Linked DNA regions of Dinghuibacter silviterrae. The protein of the gene in region 1 interacts with the protein of each later gene in a pairwise test. Links are inferred from orthologs where the notes say so. Each region holds a gene or a part of one and is shown in the gene's direction. Other genes may lie near its edges.

Region 1 (4,138 bases):
GACGTTAGGATCCTTGGACTTGCCACCGGCCATCAGGAGAAGACCCAGGACGAGGACGACGCCCCCGATGATCATCCATTTGATGTTGTCGGCTTCGAAAAGGGTGGAGGTACGTTTGGCGGCAACGGTCTCTTTTTTCACGTTTTCGGCTTGTTTGGCCATGGGGTCAATGCTTTAAGGCGTCAAATGTAAACTTTTCGGCTCTAGTACAAGTCGTCGAGCTTCATTTTTAAATATTTTACCACAGACCGGTAGGTGCTGAGGTAGGTGATGCTGACCCCGATCACGAGCATGGATCCAAAAAGAGCACCCAGCAATATGTTGTCTCTCAATGCTTTGAGGTCTGGTAGCGCCTGTTCGGCCCAGAAAATCAGGGCGACGATTGCCATGATGGCCAGGACGGAGCTGATCAGCCCATTAAGGACCGCTTTCAGGCTGAACGGACGGGCGATAAAGACCCGGGTGGCCCCCACCATTTGCATGGTTTTGATCAGGAACCGGTTGCTAAACATAAATAGTTTGATGGTCGTATCGATCAGCACGATGGCGACGATGCCCAGCAGGATGACGATCACCAGGAGGATGAGCTCGGCCTTGCGGACGTTCCGGTTGAGGTTGTCGACTACGGCCACCGGGTACTTGACCTCGCTGATGATGAGGTGTTGCTGGATGTCCCGGGTGATGGCCGATAGACTGTCCTGGTTGACATATTCGCCCGCGACCTTGAAATCCAGGCTGGCCGGGAGGGGGTTGTAGTCCAGAACCCTTGACCAGTCGTCGTTCCCGTCTTTGACAAAGCGCTCCTTGGCCATATCCTTCGACACGTATTCGACCTGGCGCGTATAGGGCTGCGCGGCGATATAGGCCTTCAGGCTGTCCACTTCCCGTTGGGGGGTATTTTCCCGGATAAAGGCCTGGATCTCCACATTACCCCTAAGGTACTCTTCCAGCTTGCCGGCGTTGATGACGATCCACCCCAGGATCCCTATAATGAACAATACAAGGGCTACGCCCAGGATCGAAAAAAAATAAGAGGGCTTGGAGCGCTTGGCGGAAAACTTGCTCGTAGTAGCGGTGGTCATGTCCTCAAAAATATAGATTTTAGCTTGTTTACGTACTTTTGTTCTCCTTCTAACGAACCAGCGCCCCAAAATATTACTATGGAATATAACTTCAGAGACATCGAAAAGAGATGGCAACGCGAATGGACGCAGTCAGGCGCTTACAAGGTGGAAAATGACTTTTCCAAACCCAAATACTACGTCCTGGACATGTTCCCCTATCCCAGCGGGGCCGGTCTTCACGTAGGGCATCCCCTCGGTTACATCGCCTCGGATATATACGCCCGCTACAAACGGCTCAAAGGCTTTAACGTGCTGCATCCCATGGGGTATGACGCCTTCGGCCTGCCCGCGGAGCAATACGCCCTGGAGACCGGTCAACACCCCGCCGTGACCACGGACGCCAATATCCGTTCCTTCCGCGAACAGCTCGATAACATCGGTTTTTGCTTCGACTGGAGCCGGGAGCTCCGGACCAGCGAACCTTCTTACTATAAATGGACCCAGTGGATCTTCCTGGAGCTGTTCAACAGCTATTTTGACCGCAAAGCAGGGAAGGCCCGCCCCATCAGCGTTCTCGAAGCCGCCTTTGTCCTGGAAGGGAACGAGGGCGCGCCCTGTCCGGGGAACGAAGCGCTCCGGTTCGACTCGGTTGCCTGGGCCGGCTTCACACCTCGTGAAAAGGCCGACATCCTGATGCAATACCGCCTCGCCTATTGCGGTTACGGAGAGGTCAACTGGTGCGAGGCCCTGGGCACCGTCCTGGCCAACGACGAGGTGATCAACGGCCTGAGCGAACGCGGGGGATATCCCGTTGTCAAGAAAAAGCTCCGTCAGTGGTACCTCCGGATCACCGAATACGCCGACCGCCTCCTGGAAGGGCTCGAACGCATCGCCTTTAGCGATGCCATGAAAGAGATGCAGACCAACTGGATTGGCAAGAGCTATGGCGCGAACCTGCACTTTGCGCTTTTTGACGCCTCCGATCGCATCGAAGTCTATACCACCCGCCCCGATACCATCTTTGGGGTCGACTTCCTGGTCCTGGCACCTGAGCATGAGCTCATCCAGCGCATTGTTTCCTCTGATCAGGCCGCTGCCGTTTCCGAATATGTCACCTACGTGAAAAGCCGGAGCGAACGGGAACGCATGGCCGAGAAAAAAATTACCGGTTGCTTTACCGGGGCTTACGCTGTCCACCCCTTCGACCCGGATCGCCGCATCCCCGTCTGGATCTCCGAATACGTCCTGGCGGGTTACGGCACCGGCGCCATCATGGCCGTGCCCTGCGGGGACGAGCGCGACTTCAAGTTCGCGCAGCATTTCGGCCTCCCCATTACCAACATCATCGGCTCCCATTATACCGGTGAGGCCGCCAACCCCACCAAAGACGCCGTTCTTTCCAACAGCGGGTTTCTGGACGGGCAGGTCATGCGCGATGCCATCGGTGTCGTCATCGACCGTCTGGAATCCATGAAGATCGGCCGCCGCAAGGTGAACTTTAAGATGCGCGACGCCGCCTTCAGCCGCCAACGCTACTGGGGCGAACCGTTCCCGATCGTCTGGTCGGACGGGATTGCTTCACCGTTGCCCGTTTCGGAACTCCCCCTCGAACTGCCCCACATCGAGAAATATGGCCCCGGCCCAGAGGGCGAAGGCCCCCTGGCCAACATTCCCGCCTGGACCGCCCGTCACCTGGAGACCAACACCATGCCCGGGTATGCCGGCAGCAGTTGGTACTTCCTGCGGTATATGGACCCTGGGAATAATACTGCCTTTTGCGACCGGCGCGTCAGCGACTACTGGAACCAGGTCGACCTCTATATAGGCGGCACCGAACACGCCGTCGGACACCTCCTCTACAGCCGTATGTGGACAAAGGTCCTGTTCGACCTCGAACACATCGGCTTTGACGAGCCGTTTAAGCGGCTGGTGAATCAGGGGATGATACAGGGGAGCAGCCGGCTCGTATACCGGGTCCGCGAAACCGGCCAGTTTGTTTCCGCCGGCCTGCGCGGCGCTTATGAAACCGACGCATTGCATGTAGACGTCAATATCGTTGACGGGCTTGAGCTCGATCTGGAGGCGTTCCGCGCCTGGCGTAAGGAATATGCCAACGCTGACTTTATTCTCGAAGACGGCCGTTATATCTGCGGAACCGAAGTGGAAAAAATGAGTAAGCGCCTTTTCAACACCGTTAACCCGAATGTGTTGGTGGAACGCTACGGCGCCGACACCTTCCGCATGTACGAAATGTTCCTCGGCCCCGTTGAGCAAAGCAAACCCTGGGACACCAAGGGCATCGAAGGCGTCCACCGCTTCCTGCGCAAGCTCTGGCGTTTGTTCTTTGACGAGCAAAAAGGCGCCGTCTGGAACGACGCCACCCCGACTGACGCGGAACGCAAGGTCCTCCACAAGGCCATCAAAAAGATCGAGGAGGATACCGAGCGTTTTTCTTTCAATACCGCGGTCAGCGCCTTTATGATCTGCACCGGCGAACTCGCCGACCTGGATTGCCACAAAAAGGCCATCCTGGGCCCGCTGCTGATCCTGCTCACGCCCTACGCACCTCACGTTTCTGAGGAACTCTGGCACCAACTGGGCTACAGGACGTCCATCCTGGACGCTCCATACCCCGTGTTCGAGCCCAAGTACCTTGTCGAGTCATCCAAGGTCTATCCCATCGCCATCAACGGCAAGACCCGTACCGAAATGGACATCGCCCTCGATGCGTCCACCGCGGACGTCGAACGCATGGTGCTGGCCAACGACATCGTCCAGAAATGGCTCGACGGGAAGCCCCACAAGAAGGTGGTGTATGTGCCGGGGAAGATGATTAATGTGGTGATGTAAAAAAGGGCGCCCTCTTTTAAGACAACAAGACTTCCGCTGAAACGCCAAGTTCTCTTCGAAAGATTTTTGCCAACTCCAGCGTCAACGGTTTTCTTTTGTTGAGGACGGCGGAGATATACCCCTTTGACCCCACCTTGCCGACGAGGTCTTTGTTCCGCAACCCCTTCTCCTGCATTTTAGCTTTAATCGCGTCAATAGGATCGGGGTAAGGAATTGGGTAGTGC
Region 2 (5,540 bases), 220 kb from region 1 along the record:
GGCGCTCCGGAAAAGGATGGCGATTTTCTCGATGGTTTCCCCCGCCGGTACGTTGTAAAAAGAACGGATGTTGTGAATCGTATACTGGTACTTGTTGTTCCCCAGATAAGTGGCCAGCGCCGCGGCGGTTGTATCCGCACTCCAGTTGGAGAAGGGCAGGTGCAGCCAGTCCGAGGCGCTCGTACTGGCGCTCGTAATCACACCGGTATAGACGTATACATGCGCCGGATCCGAATAGTTCAGCAGACCCTGGTTGCCTAAGGTGGCATCAAGCGTGATGGTAATCGTACTGGTATCCTGGGGAAAAGTAGGGCTGCCGGTCAGGAGTTGTGCGTTTCCCGGGGTCGTCCCGGCGGTCGCGATCAGCAGAAACGACAGACGTGCGAACATTCGTATCCATGCCGGAAGGGATGTCTTTTCCTGCCGGCGAACCTTCTCATAAGCGTTGTCGTTCATTTTAGGCATATAGCAAGCTGCAATCGCGGTACAAAAATGTGTATTTTTTACACAATATAAAAATAATTTTCGCGCCCACTAGAAATCGATTCCAAACCACTTCCGTTGGTGACGCTGGTATTTCTGGAAATTGAACTTGTAAAGTTTACCCGGCCGGTGGGGTACATCCACCTCGTATTCCTCGGTATCGATCAGGAAGTCCATGGAAAAAAATTTCTTCCGGAAATTCCTCCGGTCCAGTTTTATGTCCAGGATGGCTTCGTACAGGTTCTGGAGCTCCCGGAGCGAAAACTTGTCGGGCAACAGGTTGAAACCCAGCGGGTGTTCCTGTACCCGGCGCTGGAGGCGCTGGTGACAGACGTCTAAAATGTCCTTGTGGTCAAAACCCATGGCCTCTATCGACTGGAGGTTGTGCCAGTGGACCTCGTTGTCCAGGGTTTTTAGCCGGTGGTGGCGGATGTTGATCAGGGAATAAAAGGCGACCGTGGTCACCCTTCCCCCCGGATGCCGGCCCGGGGAACTAAAGGTCTGGACCTGTTCCAGAAAAATATCGTTCAGACCCGTCCGCTCCCTCAGGACCCGGTAAGCGGCGTCCCCCAGGTCTTCGCTTTCACGGACGACGTCCCCCAGCAGGGTCCAAAGCCCCTTGTAGGCCTGGAGGTCGCTCCGGATCAGCAATACTTTTAATTCATTCTCCTCAAACCCGAAGATGACGCAGTCAACGGTGAGGGCGGTTTTGGGATAGGAAGCGACCATTTGTACAGCATCCTGGATCAAGGCTCCCTTCCCCGCGGTTAGTGGCAAGCTCCTGTTCATAAGCAAACGTTCGGGGACAAATCTATAAAAAGATTTGTGTAAATATTACACATTAATATTTTCTGCCCAAAAGGGGGGCTATTTTTACGGGTCAAGAATACCCCACACACTGATGGATAACACTAAGTATTATACCGAGTTAACCAACGAACTCCTGCAGCTGGCGGCCGACAGAAAAATTTCTGTAAGCCGACTGGACGACCTTCGCCAAGTGCTGCGCTTCCATGAGAACCGTTATTACATCCTCAACGACCCGCTCCTGGCTGATCAGGAATACGATAAACTCTACAAGGTGCTGGAGCACCTGGAAGCCGCCGATCCCACGCTGATCACCCCCGACTCGCCCACACAACGGGTAGCTAAAGACCTTTCCAAAGACTTTCCGACGGTGGCCCACCTCGTACCGATGTTGTCCCTTGAAAACTCCTACAACGCCGACGACCTCCTCGACTGGGACCGCAAAGCCAGGGAGCTGAGCGGCCACGAGGAGATGACCTATTGCGTCGAGCCGAAGTTCGACGGCGCCAGCATCTCCCTCATCTACGAACAAGACCTCCTCACCAGGGGCGCCACCCGCGGAGACGGCGTCAGCGGGGACGACATTACCGTCAATATCCGCCAGATCCGCTCCGTGCCGCTCTCCGCGGCCTTTTCCAAATACGGTATCCAACAGGTCGAGATCCGGGGAGAAGTGCTCATCAATAAAGCCAATTTCAAAAAGTTCAACGACCAGCTGGCGGAGCAAAACCTGGCGCCCCTGGCCAATCCGCGGAACGCGGCGGCGGGGTCGCTCCGCATGAAGGACCCCAAAGAGGTGGGGCGGCGCAACCTGGAGGCCTTTCTCTACCATGTGAGCTACTGGACGCCGACCGGCGCTTCTGAGACGCCCCACACCCACTCGGGTATGCTCGAAATGTTGTGGGACCTGGGCTTCCGCAGCCCCCAAAAAGAAAAACGGGTCTTCAAAGGCATACAGGCCGTCATCGACTATTGTCTGGAATTCGAACAAGGACGGGACAACCTCCCCTACGAGATCGACGGGATGGTCATCAAGGTGGACGACCTCGCGGTACAAGACCGGCTCGGCATGACCACCCACCACCCCCGCTGGGCCATCGCCTATAAATTCAAGGCCCGCCAGGGCACCAGCAAGCTCCGGAAGGTAGAATTCCAGGTAGGCAGGACCGGGGCCGTGACACCGGTCGGAAAGATCGACCCGGTCGGTATCGGCGGGGTGACCGTCACTTCAGTTTCCCTGTTCAACGAGGAAAATGTACGGGAAAAAGACCTCCGGTTAGGCGACACCGTCCTGGTGGAAAGGGCCGGGGACGTCATCCCCTATATCGTCAAGTCCCAGCCGGAATTGCGCGACGGGTCCGAGAAAGTCATTCATTTTCCCAAGCACTGCCCCGTCTGCGGCGACCCGCTCGTCAAACCGGAGGGCGAAGCCGTCTGGCGCTGTGTCAACATCAACTGCCCCGCCCAGGTGGTGGAACGCATCATCCATTTTGTATCAAAGGACGCCATGGACATCCGGAGCCTGGGCGAAGCCAACGTGCGCCGCTTTTATGAGCTCGGCTGGCTCAAAGACGTCCCCGGCATCTATACCCTCCCCTTTGACAAAATCGCGGAACTCGAAGGGTTTGGCAAAAAATCAATGACCAACCTCCAGACCGCAATAGACGCCAGCCGGACCCAGCCGTTATACAGGCTTATTTTTGCGCTGGGGATCCGCTACGTAGGCGAAACCACCGCCAAAACCCTCGCCCAGGCGGTGGACCACCTCCTCGACTTCGCCGGGTTCACCGAGGAACAGCTCCTGGAGCTGGAGGACGTAGGTCCAAAAGTGGCGGGCAGCATCTACCAGTTTTTCCACAACAAGGACAACCTCCACATGCTGTCCGTGCTCGAATCCCTGGGTCTCAACTTGCGCAACACCCATTCTACCCCGGCGACCGGGGGCGCCCTCCAGGACCAGACTTTCTTGTTCACGGGCACCTTGCAACAAATGACCCGCAGTGAAGCCGAGGGTCTCGTGGAACAAAACGGCGGGAAGATCCTGGGCGGGGTCAGCAGCAAGCTGAATTACCTCGTCGTCGGGGAGGACGCCGGCTCCAAACTGGAAAAGGCCAAAAAAATAAGCAGTATCCGTATTCTAACGGAGGAGGCGTTCCTGGCGCTGGTTGGACGGGCGTGAGGTATCCTTCCCGGGTCCACCCCCGTGATTTCACCTTCTTGCATGTACAAAAAGGGATTCGTATCTTTAAAAGGAAATCCTCTTTATGATCAAAAAGATCCCAGGCGAAGTTTGGAAGCCGCTTCAATTTTCCGGTTGGAAGGATATGCGCAAACAGTACGCCATCTCGAATCAAGGCCGCGCATGCAGCTATACGGAATCCCTTATGGAGGACGGACAGCTCCTCAACGGGTCCATCACCACGGGGTACCGCACCCTCAACCTTCACCGCCCGGGCAACAAGGGGACGATCTATATCCACCGGGAAGTCGCCCGCCTGTTCCACCCCAAACCCTCGTCCCGGCATCGTTTTGTCATCCACATCAACCACAATAAGCTGGACAACAGCGCCCGCAACCTCCGTTGGGCCACCCTGGAGGAAATGAGCGCCCACCAGCAGCTCAGCCCGGACAAGATTGCCTACAAACAGCGTCAGCGCGAAAAGGCGGCCCACTCCAAGGGGTTGAAGCTAACGGTATCCCAGGTCAAACGCATCAAAGCGACACTGTCCGATCCAAAGCGGAAGTATACCTATCGCCAACTGGCCGATAAATACGGCGTTAGCGAAATGACGTTGTACCGTATTCGCAGCGGGGAGAACTGGAGCGGGGTGCAATAGGGCGCACCCGCGGCGGGTCCGCGGAAACTCCTATTTTTGCCCCTATGCTACAACCTTCGACGCTTCAGTTCCTGAAGCAACTGGCTAAGAACAACAACAAACCCTGGTTCGACGCCCATCGCGACGCCTATGACGCCGCCAAAGGCGACTTCTCTGATTTTATTCAAAAAGTACTCGACGCCCATGCCAAAAAGGACGAAGACCTCCGCACGCTGAAGGCGAAAGACTGTCTTTTCCGCATCAACCGGGACGTCCGGTTCTCCAAAAACAAGGCTCCGTACAAAACAAACATGGGTGCCTCCCTCGACCGGGGCGGCAAGAAATCCATTTACGCCGGTTATTACATCCACATCCAGCCCGGGGGTGAAAGCTTTATGGGCGGCGGTCTCTGGATGCCCGAAGCCAAAGAGGTAAAAAAGATCCGCCAGGAGATCGACTACTGCTGGGACGAGTTTCAAAAAATAGTCAAGGCAAAAGCCTTCGTCACGCAATACGGGGAAATCCTCAAGGGCGAATACAGCCTGTCCACCATGCCCAAGGGGTATGAAAAAGACAACCCCGCGGCGGAATACCTGAAGCTGAAAAGCTATTTAGCCATTCGTTCGATTTCCGACGCGGAGTTGACGGACAAGGCGCTCTTGAAAAATGTCCTGAAGGCCTTTGAGGCGTTGCAGCCGTTGTTGAACTTTTTAAATCGCGCGATCGAGCACGAGGACGCCTAGAGCCATCCTTTCCCTGCGAGGTACTCGGCGATCTGGACCGCGTTCGTGGCCGCCCCCTTGCGGAGGTTGTCGGAGACGATCCAGAGGTTGAGCGTATTGGGCTGGGAGTCGTCCCGGCGCAACCGTCCGACAAACACTTCGTCGCGTTCGTGGGCGTTCAGCGGCATGGGATATTGGGCCTTGGACGGCTCGTCCACCACCACTACACCGGGAGCGGTTTCGAGCAGGCTGCGCACATCAGGGAGTGCATAGTCCTTTGCAAATTCCACGTTCACGCTTTCGCTATGCCCGCCGACCACCGGGATGCGCACCGTCGTCGAGGTGATGCGGATCGAGTCGTCCCGCATGATTTTGCGCGTTTCGTTGACCATCTTCATTTCTTCTTTCGTATACCCGTTGTCCAGGAAGACGTCGATCTGGGGAATGACGTTCAGGTCGATGGGGTATGCATACGCCTTTTCTCCTTCCTCGCCCGCGCGCTCGTTAAAAAGTTGCGTCACCGCTTTGACACCGGTCCCGGTCACGCTTTGATAGGTGGACACTACGATCCGCTTGATCTGGTAGGCCTTGTGCAACGGCGCCAGGGCGACCACCATCTGGATCGTGGAGCAGTTGGGGTTGGCGATGATCTTGTCTTCCGGCGTCAGGGCGTCCGCGTTGATTTCGGGGACAACCAGCTTTTTGGTAGGGT

The links.
Region 2: the proteins of leuS (region 1) and ligA interact in binary tests that used the Escherichia coli proteins (3 or more experiments, as listed by UniProt). The link is inferred for Dinghuibacter silviterrae from one-to-one orthologs.

The regions. Positions count from the first base shown.
Region 1 is NZ_SODV01000001.1:1,304,282-1,308,419, forward strand. What follows is about bases 833-4,114. They hold leuS (leucine--tRNA ligase), read left to right. Parts: upstream 833-1,160; coding sequence 1,161-3,914; downstream 3,915-4,114. Other genes in these bases: EDB95_RS05790 (cell division protein FtsX), read right to left, coding at 833-1,082; EDB95_RS05800 (helix-turn-helix domain-containing protein), read right to left, coding at 3,931-4,114. Outside these bases: EDB95_RS05785 (DUF3098 domain-containing protein), read right to left, coding at 1-162; more of EDB95_RS05790, read right to left, coding at 204-832; more of EDB95_RS05800, read right to left, coding at 4,115-4,138.
Region 2 is NZ_SODV01000001.1:1,081,075-1,086,614, reverse strand. Bases 1,003-3,926 are described here. They hold ligA (NAD-dependent DNA ligase LigA), read left to right. Parts: upstream 1,003-1,384; coding sequence 1,385-3,469; downstream 3,470-3,926. Other genes in these bases: EDB95_RS04790 (HNH endonuclease), read left to right, coding at 3,555-3,926; EDB95_RS04800 (NUDIX hydrolase), read right to left, coding at 1,003-1,272. Outside these bases: EDB95_RS04805 (alpha-amylase family glycosyl hydrolase), read right to left, coding at 1-456; more of EDB95_RS04800, read right to left, coding at 535-1,002; more of EDB95_RS04790, read left to right, coding at 3,927-4,127; EDB95_RS04785 (DUF2461 domain-containing protein), read left to right, coding at 4,172-4,849; EDB95_RS04780 (aspartate-semialdehyde dehydrogenase), read right to left, coding at 4,846-5,540. UniProt on the Escherichia coli protein: DNA ligase that catalyzes the formation of phosphodiester linkages between 5'-phosphoryl and 3'-hydroxyl groups in double-stranded DNA using NAD as a coenzyme and as the energy source for the reaction.